DNA from 3 places in the Sphingomonas sp. Leaf30 genome. Region 1 is predicted to be linked to each of the others. Evidence: predicted binding sites of a transcription regulator. Region 1 holds the regulator's gene; each other region holds the start of a gene.
The links. The regulator LexA, encoded in region 1, represses DNA repair genes until DNA is damaged. The targets are predictions, from matches to a motif close to GTTCCNCNCTTGTTCT.
Positions count from the first base shown of each region.

Region 2: uvrA (excinuclease ABC subunit UvrA) is a predicted target of LexA. The motif match lies at 1,498-1,513, and genes of this name have one in related genera.
Region 3: ASE89_RS00955 (MmcB family DNA repair protein) is a predicted target of LexA. The motif match lies at 1,595-1,610, and genes of this name have one in related genera.

Region 1 is NZ_LMKZ01000001.1:1,264,256-1,268,465, reverse strand. Features, by position in the region: gene ASE89_RS05885 (HoxN/HupN/NixA family nickel/cobalt transporter) at 1-49, opposite strand, end outside; cobalamin riboswitch at 229-441, opposite strand; gene ASE89_RS05880 (molybdopterin molybdotransferase MoeA) at 679-1,863, shown strand; gene lexA (transcriptional repressor LexA) at 1,932-2,657, shown strand; gene ASE89_RS05870 (ComEC/Rec2 family competence protein) at 3,160-4,210, opposite strand, start outside.
Region 2 is NZ_LMKZ01000018.1:565,367-569,576, forward strand. Features, by position in the region: gene ASE89_RS16315 (DUF4893 domain-containing protein) at 178-840, shown strand; gene ASE89_RS16320 (hypothetical protein) at 880-1,386, opposite strand; gene uvrA (excinuclease ABC subunit UvrA) at 1,524-4,210, shown strand, end outside.
Region 3 is NZ_LMKZ01000001.1:204,136-208,345, reverse strand. Features, by position in the region: gene ASE89_RS00965 (SCO family protein) at 1-337, opposite strand, end outside; gene ASE89_RS00960 (ankyrin repeat domain-containing protein) at 412-1,068, shown strand; gene ASE89_RS00955 (MmcB family DNA repair protein) at 1,086-1,583, opposite strand; gene ASE89_RS00950 (cell wall hydrolase) at 1,702-2,361, opposite strand; gene ASE89_RS00945 (DUF1491 family protein) at 2,515-2,841, opposite strand; gene ASE89_RS00940 (PaaI family thioesterase) at 2,852-3,331, opposite strand; gene ASE89_RS00935 (PTS sugar transporter subunit IIA) at 3,321-3,788, opposite strand; gene hpf (ribosome hibernation-promoting factor, HPF/YfiA family) at 3,890-4,210, opposite strand, start outside.

The DNA.
Region 1 (4,210 bases):
TCCAGCCGATCCGGTGTCGCGTCGAACGACCGGCAGTCCGCCCGGTCATGATCTTGGTCATTGGCACATCCCCGGCGTCCGACGAGGACGGGGGCCTGCCGCGAACGACCGGGACGCGCGCCGACCGGACGCCCTGAGCGGCCGGCATGCGTCGCCGATGCGGCCCCCGCCGCATGGTCGTCGCTCAGACGGCGTTCACCGTGCCTCGGCCACCCCCTGGGCCGGGACAAGAGCGACCAGACGCCGGCAGGTCTCCTGGCTCGCGGGTCAAGGCTCGACGCACACCTTCCCAGGCCATCGGCCCAGTGGCTGCCCCCGTCGCAGGGGGCGCGTGCGTGTCGCTCGCCGCTTACAGTTGCAGGGACAGCCGCGGTCTTGGGGCGAACCCCGCACCGCATTCCCTTTCAAGCCCCGAGGGGCACCGACGCGATCTGTGCGGATCCGGCTTGCGTCGGACCTGCGCCACAGGGCTAGCGCGTTTTGCCTGCGCTGACGACAGGATTTGCGTGCGACGTAACGCAGGGCATGTCGTCCCATCTCACCGCAACGTCTGCCGTACCTCGTACGTTGATCGCGTAACCGACCGGCGTCCTGCCGGTCGCGGCGTTGCCCGCTTTCCGCCCCGCGGCATTCGTGCGAGCAGCGCAGACCTTCATCGCCCCGCTGAACGGAGCCCGCATGCGCCCTCTCGTCCCCGTCGCCGAAGCCCAGTCCCGCCTCTTCGCCATGGCATCGCGCGTGCCGGCCGAAACCGTGCCGCTGCGATCGGCGATGGGTCGCTGGGCGGCGGAGGACATTCTCGCCCGCCGCACCCAGCCTGCGACCGACCTCTCGGCGATGGACGGCTACGCGATCCGCTACGCAGATCTGCCCGGGCCGTGGACGGTCATCGGCGAGAGCGCGGCCGGCCGCCCCTTCACCGGTTCAGTCGGCGCGGGACAGGCGACGCGCATCTTCACCGGCGCGGCGATGCCGGCGGGCGCCGACACGGTGCTCGTCCAGGAGGAAGCCGCACGCGACGGCGACCGGCTGATGCTCGACGGCGAAGGCCCCGCCTTTGAAGGCCGCAACACGCGCCGCAAGGGGCTCGACTTCGCGACCGGCACGCGGCTGATCGCGGCCGGCGACCGGCTGACGCCCGCCCGCATCGCAGTCGCTGCGACCGGCGGGCACGGCGCCTTGTCGGTCGGCCGCCGGCTGCGCGTCGCGGTCGCCGCGACGGGCGACGAGCTCGTCCCTCCCGGCTCGACCAGCGATCCCGTCCCGCTGCCGGAATCGAACGGCATCATGCTCGCCGCGATGCTCGCCGACCTGCCCGTCGACATTATCGATCTCGGAATCCTCCCCGACCGGCTCGACACGCTGCGTGACGCCTTTGCCGGGGTCGATGCCGATCTGCTTGTGACCACCGGGGGCGCGTCGGTCGGTGATCACGACCTCGTCCGCCCCGCGATCGAGGGAGCGGGCGGCGGCATCGACTTCTGGCGGATCGCGCTGCGCCCGGGCAAGCCGATGATGGCGGGCACGCTTGGCCGGACGATGCTGCTCGGCCTGCCGGGCAATCCCGTCTCCGCCTTCGTCACCGCCATCCTCTTCGTCCGCCCCGTGGTCGCGCACATGCTCGGCGCGCGCGATCCCCTGCCGCAGACGACGCACGCGCTGCTCGGCGAGGATCTTCCGCCCAACCAGTCGCGGACCGACTATATGCGCGCCGAACTGCGCGACGGCCGCGCCTATGCCTCGACCATCCAGGACAGCTCGATGCTGCTGACGCTCGCTCGCTCGTCCTGCCTGATCGTCCGCGACGGCGACGCGCCGGCGGCAAGGGCGGGCGACTCGGCGGAAATCCTCGTCATCGCGTGACGTCACCGCTTGACGAAGCTGCAAGTGTTCCATAGAAGTTCCTCGTCTGTTCCGGACGGAGAACCGTTATGCTCACGCGCAAGCAGCACGAGCTTGTCTGCTTCATCAATGACCGCCTCGCCGAGACGGGCGTGTCGCCCTCGTTCGAGGAGATGAAGGACGCGCTCGACCTGAAATCGAAATCGGGCGTGCACCGTCTGATCAGCGCGCTTGAGGAGCGCAACTTCATCCGGCGCCTGCCCAACCGGGCGCGCGCGCTCGAAGTGCTGAGGATGCCCGAGCGTCCCGAGGCTGCAATCGCACAGACTGCGGTGAAGTCGGGGCCGAAGGCGGCGGCATCGGCCGACACAGTATCTGCGCCGGACACGGTCAGCGCCACGCCCGCGTCGCCCGCCCGCATCGCGGCGAACGACGTCGTCGAGATCCCGCTGCACGGCCGGATCGCCGCCGGCGTCCCGATCGAAGCCTTTGAAGGCAGTTCGATGCTTGCTGTCCCGGCCGCTTTGCTTGGCACTGGCGAGCATTATGCGCTGGAGGTTTCGGGGGACTCGATGGTCGAAGCCGGCATCCTCGATGGCGATTACGCGCTGATCCGCCGCACCGAGATCGCACGCGACGGCGAAATCGTCGTCGCGCTGATCGAGGACAGCGAAGCGACGCTGAAATATTTTCGCCGCGAGGGCGCAATGGTTCGGCTCGACCCGGCCAACCGCGCCTATGACCCCCAGCGTTATGCGCCTGCTCAGGTCCGGGTTCAGGGCAAGCTGTCGGGTATCCTGCGCCGCTACGACTGACGAATGCCGGGGAGCGCTGGCGGTCATCACCGCCGCGCAACCGGCTGGCGTGGCGTTCGGTGAACGTCAAATGTCGGCACCGCCTCGATCTACGCCCCGTAAACAGAGCCGCAAGGTTGGCGCGCTTGGCACCCCTTGTTTGGCATGAGCCGGGGCAACCTGACATCACCTTCGCCCCCGTCCCGAGACTCCGGACAAAAGCAACGGTGGAGAAAAGCGGCACGCGCATTAAACCAGCAGGCCCAGTCCCACCTCCTCCGTCATCCTGACGAAAGTCAGGATCTAGAGCCCGGCACGCCACCCTCCATGACTTTGGGCTCTAACCGCAGACCAGATGAAGGTCGGCTCGGCAAACGTCTCAGCAGAAATGCGGACCGACGGAAATGTCGATCCGACGCGCTTACCAGCGGCCCCAAGCATCAACGTCCGGTTTTTGAATCGCGCGAGCGCCAGTCGGGGCCCCAGCCGCGCAGGATCGCAACCCGACATACCTATTCGCAGCCTATCGCTCCGACCACCCCCGGCCCAGCGACCGTAACCGAACCAGCGCCACACCCCCGGCCACTCCGCGCTGATCGCCCGCCGCCCCAAACCGTCGCGTTGACCGCGCCAGCGTCGGTGGATCGCGCCACGGGTGCCGGTCCCCCGGATTGAGCACCGTCACCATCCGCCCCGTGGTCAGCGTCAACGCGATCCCCCCGGTCCGCTCAAGCACCGATCGATCGAGCTTCAGCCATCGCGGCGTACAACCACGCGGCAGCCCGCGCTCGCTGATGACGATGTCCGCGCGCCGGCAGGCGGCAACCATCTCCGCGATCGGCACCCGGTAAACGCTCCGCGTTGCCAGCACACGCCACGCCCGCCCCCGCGCGACGACATCGGTCAGGCACAGGTCGCGGCTGCACCGCGCGTCGGGCTGATCCGCGAGCAGCAGCGGCTCACCATCGACCCCGCCATTCTCCGCCAGTGTATCGCGGACATAATCCCCCGCCCGATCGCGAAGCAGCGCGAGCCCGGCGGCGGTCCGGACCGCGACATGGCGACCATCGCCCGTGACCAGTATATCGGGTGACGGCGTCGTCAGCGCCCAGATCGCGCCAATCGCCAAGGGCAGCATTCCGATCCGTCGCCACCGCGTCCGCCACAGCGCGATCCACACCCCGCCAACGACCATCAGCGCAAACGCCCCGTCGGGCACCGCCGGCAGCGCGCGGACCGCGCCCGGTGCATGCGCCACGCCGCGCGCGAGCCACAGCAGCGCGTCGAGCGCATGCTGGACCAGCCACCAGGCGGGCGCGCCAATCCCGATCGTGTCGAGCAGCAGCGCCAGCGCCTCGAACGGCATCACGACAAACGTGGTCAGCGGGATCGCGACGATATTGGCGACCGCGCCGTACAGCCCGGCCTTGTGGAAATGATAAACCGCGATCGGCATCAGCGCCGCCTCGACAACGAGCCCGGTCAGCAGCAGCGACGCGGCGCCGCGCAACAGGCGTCTGCTGCGGCCCTCGTCATGCGGCGTGAACGTGGCACGGACGACGGGATGCTCGTGC
Region 2 (4,210 bases), on a different contig from region 1:
CCTGCCAACCTCCACCAACCGCTCACCCGCACCTCACCGCATCCAGCCCTCACCTCGGGTCGAAACTGAGCCAGATTAGTGCAGTTGTTAGCAATCCGTTTACCAGCCCGGCATAGCCACTCGTCTCCACGCCGCGGCGACGCCATCGTCGCGACCGGCCGTGCAAGGAGCCTGCCCGTGCGTGCGTTGATGATCCTGGCGGTAGGAACGGCCTGTCTCGCCGGCTGCGCGACGCAACCCCGGGGTGGCAGCGCGGGCAAGGCCCCGGCCGTGGCGGCGGACCCCGCACCGGCCGCCCCAAACTGGACGACGATCGCGACGCCCGACGACCGCGCCCGGCTCGCGGCACTCGGCGACAGCTGGACGCGCGCACGCGCTGCGGTGCCCAGACGCCTCGCGGGCCGGATCGCGGCCGAGGGTGCGCTGCTCGATCCCGCCGCTGCGCTCGATCTGCCCGCGCTGTCGCCCGGCTCCTATCGCTGCCGGCTGGTCCGGCTCGGCGGGCGAGCGGGCTATGCGAGCTTCGCACCCGATTTCTGCTATGTCGACGGCGACGGCGCGGGGCTCTCCTTCACCAAGCAGACCGGCACGACGCTGCCCGGTGGCTGGCTGCACCCCGACACCGACCGGCGGCAGGTGTTCCTCGGCACCGTCCGCACCACGCCCGCGCAGGTCGCGCCGCCCTATGGCACCAACCCCTCGCGCGACGTCGCGGGCGTCGTCGAACGCGTCGGCCCGCTGCGCTGGCGCCTCGTGATGACGCGCGCGGGGCAGGGCGCGATCCTCGATCTCTACGAACTGGTCCCGGTGCCGCCTGCGACGCCCGCGACGCCGCGCTGAGCGTAGCATCCTCCCCCTTGCGGGGGAGGATCAAGCGGGTCAGCCCTTTGGCGGCTTGGCGAAGTTCGCCGCGAACCGCTCCAGGCCCGATGCGAACGAGTCGATCACCTTGGCGAATTCAGGCGGCAGCGCAGCAGCGTCGCTCTTGGGCGGTTCCGGCGTCTCGCCCGCGAACGGCCCGCTGCCCGCCGCCGCCGCACCCGGAGCCTCCGTCGAAGCCTCGGCCGAGGGTTCTGGCGGCTTGGGCGGCTTCGGTGGCTCGGGCGGTGCAGGCGGCGGCGTCGCGCCTCGCATATCCTTCGCCGTGATCGCGGTCGCCGCCATCATCAGCCCGGCCGCGATCACCTGGCGTCCCGCGGGCGTCCCCATCTGCCGCGTCAGCGCCGCCGCGATCCCCGCGAACGGCGCCGCGCCGCCATGCTTGCCCGCCTTGGCGGACCAGCGCGCCTCGAAACCCTCGCCTTTCGTCGCGCCCATCTCGGCCTCGCGCTCGCGCGCCTCGCGTTCGCGACGCTCCTTCTTCTTGCCCATCTCGGTCTCCAGCACTGTATTGTACTAACAATACACTATGTAACTATCGTCGGCACCTTGGACAATGGTTCGGCGTTACCCATCTTTGCGAGCACCCGCCCGGCACCCTCCCGGGCTTGTCGCGTCCGAACAAATGTGGAACAGACTCTCCTATGCTGACCAAGATTTCCGTACGCGGCGCGCGTGAACACAATCTCAAGGACGTCGATATCGACATCCCCCGCGACACGCTGACGGTGATCACCGGGCTGTCCGGCTCGGGCAAGTCGAGCCTCGCCTTCGACACCATCTATGCCGAGGGTCAGCGCCGCTACGTCGAGAGCCTGTCCGCCTATGCCCGCCAGTTCCTTGAACTGATGCAGAAGCCCGATGTCGACCATATCGAGGGCCTCTCGCCCGCCATCTCGATCGAGCAGAAGACGACGAGCCGCAATCCGCGCTCGACCGTCGCGACCGTCACCGAGATCTACGATTACATGCGCCTGCTCTGGGCGCGCGTCGGCATCCCCTATTCCCCCGCGACCGGTGAGCCGATCGCCGCGCAGACCGTCAGCCAGATGGTCGACCGCGTCATGGCGCTCCCCGAGGGCACGCGGCTGTACCTGCTCGCCCCCGTCGTCCGCGGCCGCAAGGGCGAGTATCGCAAGGAGCTCGCCGAGTGGCAGAAGGCGGGCTTCACCCGCGTCCGCATCGACGGCACGATCCACGACATCGACGAGGCGCCCGCGCTCGACAAGAAGTACAAGCACGACATCGAGGTCGTCGTCGACCGCCTCGTCGTCGGCGGCGAGATATCGACGCGTCTCGCGGAATCGTTCGAAACCGCGCTGAAACTCGCCGAGGGCCTCGCCTATGTCGACCCCGCCGACCCGGTCGAGCCGCACACGCCGAAGTCCGAAATCCTCGGCAGCAACGCCCCCGACGGCCGCATCGTCTTCAGCGAGAAGTTCGCCTGCCCGGTCAGCGGCTTCACCATCTCCGAGATCGAGCCGCGCCTGTTCTCGTTCAACGCCCCGCAAGGCGCGTGCCCGGCCTGCGACGGCCTCGGCGAGAAGCTGCTGTTCGACGAAGACCTCGTCGTCCCCAACCACATGCTCAGCATCAAGAAGGGCGCGGTCGTCCCCTGGGCGAAATCCAACCCGCCCTCGCCCTATTACATGCAGGTCCTCGGCAGCCTCGCGCGCGAATACAAGTTCGACATCGAGACCCCCTGGGGCGAGCTCCCCGAGGAGGTCCAGCGCGTCATCCTGCACGGCTCGAAGGGCAAGCCCGTCACGCTCACCTTCATCGACGGCAAGAAGAAATACGACGTCTCCAAGCCGTTCGAGGGCGTCATCGGCAACCTCAACCGCCGCCTGCTCCAGACCGAGAGCGCGTGGATGCGCGAGGAGCTGAACAAATACCAGTCCGCCGCCCCGTGCGAGGTCTGCGCCGGCGCGCGCCTGAAACCCGAGGCGCTCGCGGTCAAGATCGCGATGAAGGACATCAGCTACGCCACGCACCTCTCGGTCGTCGACGCGCTCCAGTTCTTCACCGACATGCCGCAGCATCTCGGCGACCAGCAGAACGCGATCGCCGAGCGCATCCTGAAGGAAATCGTCGAGCGCCTCGGCTTCCTCAACAATGTCGGCCTGGACTATCTCAACCTCGACCGCACCTCGGGAACCCTAAGCGGCGGCGAGAGCCAGCGCATCCGCCTCGCGTCGCAGATCGGCAGCGGCCTGTCGGGCGTGCTCTACGTCCTTGACGAGCCCAGCATCGGCCTGCACCAGCGCGACAACGACATGCTCCTCAAGACGCTGCGCCGCCTGCGCGATCTCGGCAACACCGTGCTCGTCGTCGAGCATGACGAGGACGCGATCCGCACCGCCGACTATATCATCGACATGGGCCCCGGCGCGGGCGTCCGCGGCGGCCAGGTCGTCGCGCAGGGCACGCTGAAACAGATCCTGAAGTCGAAGGGCAGCATAACCGCGGATTATCTCAACGGCACGCGCGAAGTCCCTGTCCCCGCCACGCGGCGCAAGGGCAACGGCAAGAAGCTCACCGTCCACAACGCCACCGCGAACAACCTGACGGGCGTCACCGCGAGCATCCCGCTCGGCACCTTCACCTGCGTCACCGGCGTCTCGGGGTCGGGCAAGTCGAGCTTCACGATCGACACGCTCTACGCCGCCGCCGCGCGCGAGCTGAACGGCGCGCGCATCGTCCAGGGCAAGCACGACAAGATCACCGGCCTGCAATATCTCGACAAGGTCATCGACATCGACCAGTCGCCGATCGGCCGCACCCCGCGCAGCAACCCCGCCACCTACACCGGCAGCTTCACGCAGATCCGCGACTGGTTCGCCGGCCTCCCCGAAGCCCAGGCGCGCGGCTACAAGCCCGGCCGGTTCAGCTTCAACGTCAAGGGCGGCCGCTGCGAGGCGTGCCAGGGCGACGGCGTGCTCAAGATCGAGATGCACTTCCTCCCCGACGTCTATGTGCAGTGCGACGTCTGCCACGGCGCGCGCTACAATCGCGAGACGCTCGAGGTGAAGTTCAAGGGCCACAGCATCGCCGACGTGCTCGACATGACCGTCGAGGATGCCGCCGAGTTCTTCAAGGCGGTCCCCCCGATCCGCGACAAGATGGCGATGCTCGTCGAGGTCGGCCTCGGCTACGTCAAGGTCGGCCAGCAGGCGACGACGCTCTCGGGCGGCGAGGCGCAGCGCGTCAAGCTCGCCAAGGAACTCTCGCGCCGCGCGACCGGCAACACGCTGTACATCCTCGACGAGCCCACCACCGGCCTGCATTTCGAGGACGTCCGCAAACTCCTCGAAGTCCTCCACGCGCTCGT
Region 3 (4,210 bases), 1.1 Mb from region 1:
TGTCACGCGTCGGATCGACGGTCACGAAGATCGGCACGATCCGCGCCGCGAGCGCCGGGTCGCTGGCCTCCAGCAGTTTCATCGCGCCGCCGATCGTCTGCATGTCGGTCGGACAGACATCGGGACAGAAGGTGTAGCCGAAATACATGATCCGGTATTGGCCCGCGAACAGGCGGTCGCTGACCTGTTGCCCGTCCTGATCAACGAGCGTGAACGGCCCGCCGATCCGCGCCCCGGCAAGCGGCGGCGTGGCGGGGGCCGCGCTCGTATCGGGCGCAGAGGGGCTGCACGCCGCGAGCGCGAGGGCGGCGAGAAGGGCGGGGCGTCGATTGGTCATGATACAGCCAGCCTTGATCTGTTAGCCCGTGCGGCGCAAGCGTCGCACATCACCCGCGTCCCGAGGATCTATCGATGTCGTATATCCGCCAGTGCCCCGCCCTGACGACGGGCGCCAAGACCATGGGCGCCCTGTTGATGGGAGCCGTGATCGCGCTTCCCGCCGCCACTGTGGTCGCCCCGCGTGCCGCGCATGCGCAGAACCAGTCGGAAGGCTATAAATTCCTGAACGCGGTGCGCGAGTCGAAGAACAACGAGGTCCTCGAAATGCTCGGGCGTCCGGGCAGCAGCATCGTCAATGCGCGCGACGTCTCGACCGGCGAGGGTGCGCTGCACATCGTCATCAAACGTGCCGACGAGACCTATCTGCGGTTCCTGCTGCAGAAAGGCGCCGACGCCAATCTGCGCGACGGCAAGGGTAACACGCCGCTGCTCCTCGCGGTGACGCTCGGCCAGACCGATATGATCCCGATCCTGACCGCCGCCGGCGCCAATCCGAATCTTGCCAATTCGGCAGGGGAAACGCCGTTGATCCGCGCCGTTCAGCGCCGCGACATCGCCATGATCCGCGTGCTGCTCACCGAAAACGCCGATCCGGATCAGGCGGATATCATCGCCGGCATGTCGGCCCGCGATTATGCCAAGCAGGATGGTCGCAACGTCGTGGTGACCAAGCTGTTGGCCGATGCACCGAAGAAGACCCGCAAGGCGGTCGCGGGGCCGAAATTCTGACGACCACGTCGCCGGGCTCAGAAAGCGAGACCGGCGGCGTCGGGATCGACCTGTGCGATCAGGCGGCGTGCGGCGCGTCTTGCAAAGGCCAAAGTGCAGCGCTTGCGGACATGCGCGGGCAGGGGGGTCGTATGCGCCTCACGGACGATCGCGGCGTCATAGCGATCGGCGACGATTATCCCGGTACGTTCGGGCAGAAACGCCGCCCCCTGCAGCGGCCGCATGTCGAACCCGGCCGGCACCGCCCAGAAATAGCGATCACAATGCCCGAGATACTCAGGCCATTTGCCATCCCCGACCAGGTCCGCGCGCGACACCTTGATCTCGACGACGACGATCTGCCCCCGGGCATCGATCGCCATCAGATCGGCGCGACGCCCCCCGTCGAGGGGAACCTCCGCCATCGCGGTCAGGTCGTGGCGCAACAACATCCGGATCACGCCGCGTGCCACGTCGGCGGCACATAGGGGCGATCCGGGTTCGTCGATGCAGGAGTCCGGGGGGCTGTCGAGCATGCGCCAGAAATAGAACAATCCGCGAACGACGCAAGCGCGTTCACGGATTGTTTGTAGCGTTGGCGATGCAGGTGGGATCCTGATCATGATCCCGGACCCTCTCCGGATCGGCTGTCGATCAGCGATAGAAGACGTGGTTGCCGATCGAGGCGACCTTGATGACGCGGCCCGCGGGGCGGCGATCGGCGGTGTTGAAATACAGCGCCTTCTCCGCCGGGCTGTTCCACGCATCGGCCAGTGCGACCTTCGCGACGGCGATGGCGGTGCGGTACGACGTGCCTTTGTTGATCGCGGGGATCTGACCGCCGCGGACAAAGCTGAACTGGCCGCGCTGCTTAACGACGTCGCAGACGTCGGCGGGGAAACGACCCGACTTGGCGCGGTTGATGATGACTTCGGCGACGGCGAGCTGACCGGTGAGCGGCTCGCCCTTGGATTCAAAATAGATGGCGCCGGCAAGGCACTGGAGCGCTTCGTCGGCGGCGGCGCTATCCTGCGCGGCAACGGCCTGAGCGAGCGTTTCGAATTCTTCGTCTTCGATTTCGGCCGACGTCTGGACGGCGGTTTGTGCAGCGGGCTCGACGGCGGTGACGGGCGTCACGGCGGGAGCGATCTGCGGAACATTCTGAGAGGAGAGGGCGTTTAGATTTGCGAGTGCGGTGAGGCTGGCGGTCGAGCGATCGACGCCGGTGGCCTGGCTGGGCGCGCTGTTGCCGAACAGGCCGGCAAGAGAGAAGGTCATGACCGCAATCGTTGCGGCCCGCTGCAAAATCGTCATTCAAACTTATTCAGATGCGGTTGGACCACGGAACCAATCGTACGAGCCGATCGTCCAGGCATCCCCCCGACTGCGTAACTGATCCGGATCGCACCCGTCCCAGCACAACGCCAATCAATGTTGAATATCCCCTCTATCGGGGGGACTTTGGAGTCAATCGGCCAGGATCGTTTCAGCGGCGAACCGTTCCGCCGCTGCGACATCCACCTCGATCACCCAGAGATCTGGATCGCTCGACCGCCGTCGACGCCAATAGCCGTCGAGGTCTTCGGGCGGAGTCGAGTCGATCAGTGCCGTTCGCCCATCGGCGCCGATCCCGCGCTCAAGCAGGCGGGGCAGGGCACCGCGGTCGATGGCGATCACGAGGATCGCGCCGCCCTGCGCGTCCCCTTTGGCAAGCACCGCGCCGAAACCGCCGGCGTCGTTGACCCGTCGCAGCAGCGCACTGACGAGGACGCCGCTGGGAAGACGGTCACTCATCGCAGGACCATCAAGGCAGCGGATGCGGCGAGACGCGGTATCCGGGAAGGCCGGCCAGGGCGATCCGTGAGCGCATGAACGTACCCGTGCCCCGCGCTGCCTCCTCCTCCTCGGCGTCGATCAGCCGGGCATCGGCGACGAACACGCGGCGCTTCCCGCTGATCCAGCGGCCTTCGGCGATGACCGGCCCCGCCTTTAACGGGCGGGTCAGCAACAGGTTGAACGCGGTCGTCAGGAGAAAGCGATCGGTGACGAGACTGTTTGCGGCATAGAAAGCGGCATCGTCGAGCATCTTGAAATAGCTCGTCCCGTGCGCGGCACCGCCGGCATGATAATGACGTTCGTCGATCGTGAACCGGATCCGCGCGACGCCGGCCTCCGGTATCTCGAGCGTGGATTCGAAGAAGCGGTTGATCGGCGCACAGGCGTAGAGCGATTCGAGCGCACGAAAATGCGCCTCGGCGCCGGCGGAGGCCAGTTCAGGCGGCATCGCGAACCGCATCGGCGGTAAACAGGGCATAGAGCGCATCGGTCGAACCCGCACCGCGCAGCTTGTCGAGGAACAGCTTGTCGCGCAGCCGCCGCGATATCCGGGCAAGCGCCTTCAGATGAACCGCGCCCGCATCGGTCGGCGACAACAGCATGAAGACGAGATCGACAGGCAGATCGTCGACGGCCTGAAAATCGATCGGCTGCGCCAGTCGCGCGAACACCGCCGTGACCTGTGTCAGTCCGTCGAGTTTGGCATGGGGAATCGCGACACCACCGCCAAATCCCGTCGAACCCAGCTTTTCGCGGGCAATCAGACGGTCCGCGATAGTTTTTGCGTCGCCTTCGACAATGTCGGCAGCAAGCGTGGCGACATGGTGAAGCACAACCTTTTTGTTTGCTGCGACCATGCCGGTCAGGACCGCGTCCGGACGCAGCATATCACTGAAGTCATTCATGCTGTTCATGTCTCAAAGCGCCCCCGCACGCCCCGCCTTAACGGTTTGCACGGGGGCGTAAAGCGCAGCGTCACAACAGCTGTTGCGGCTCGCGCGCTCTATTATGGTGCGGCGGATGCGGAGCGTTGCGGTTCGACCCAGCCGATCGTGCCGTCACCGCGGCGGTAGACCATGTTATGCGCGCCAGTACCCGCATTCATGAACAATAGTGCGGCTGTATTGCGAAGATCCAGCATCATCACCGCGTCGGATACGCTGGCCTCGGGGATGTCGACGCGCGTCTCGGCAATGATCAGCGGTGCATCGGGGGCATCGTCCTCGGTGACCTGCTCCTGAAACAGCGTATAGCTTGCATTGTCATAGCCGTTGCTTTCCGCGATCGCCACGGCTTCACCGGCATGGCGATCCTTCAGGCGGCGCAT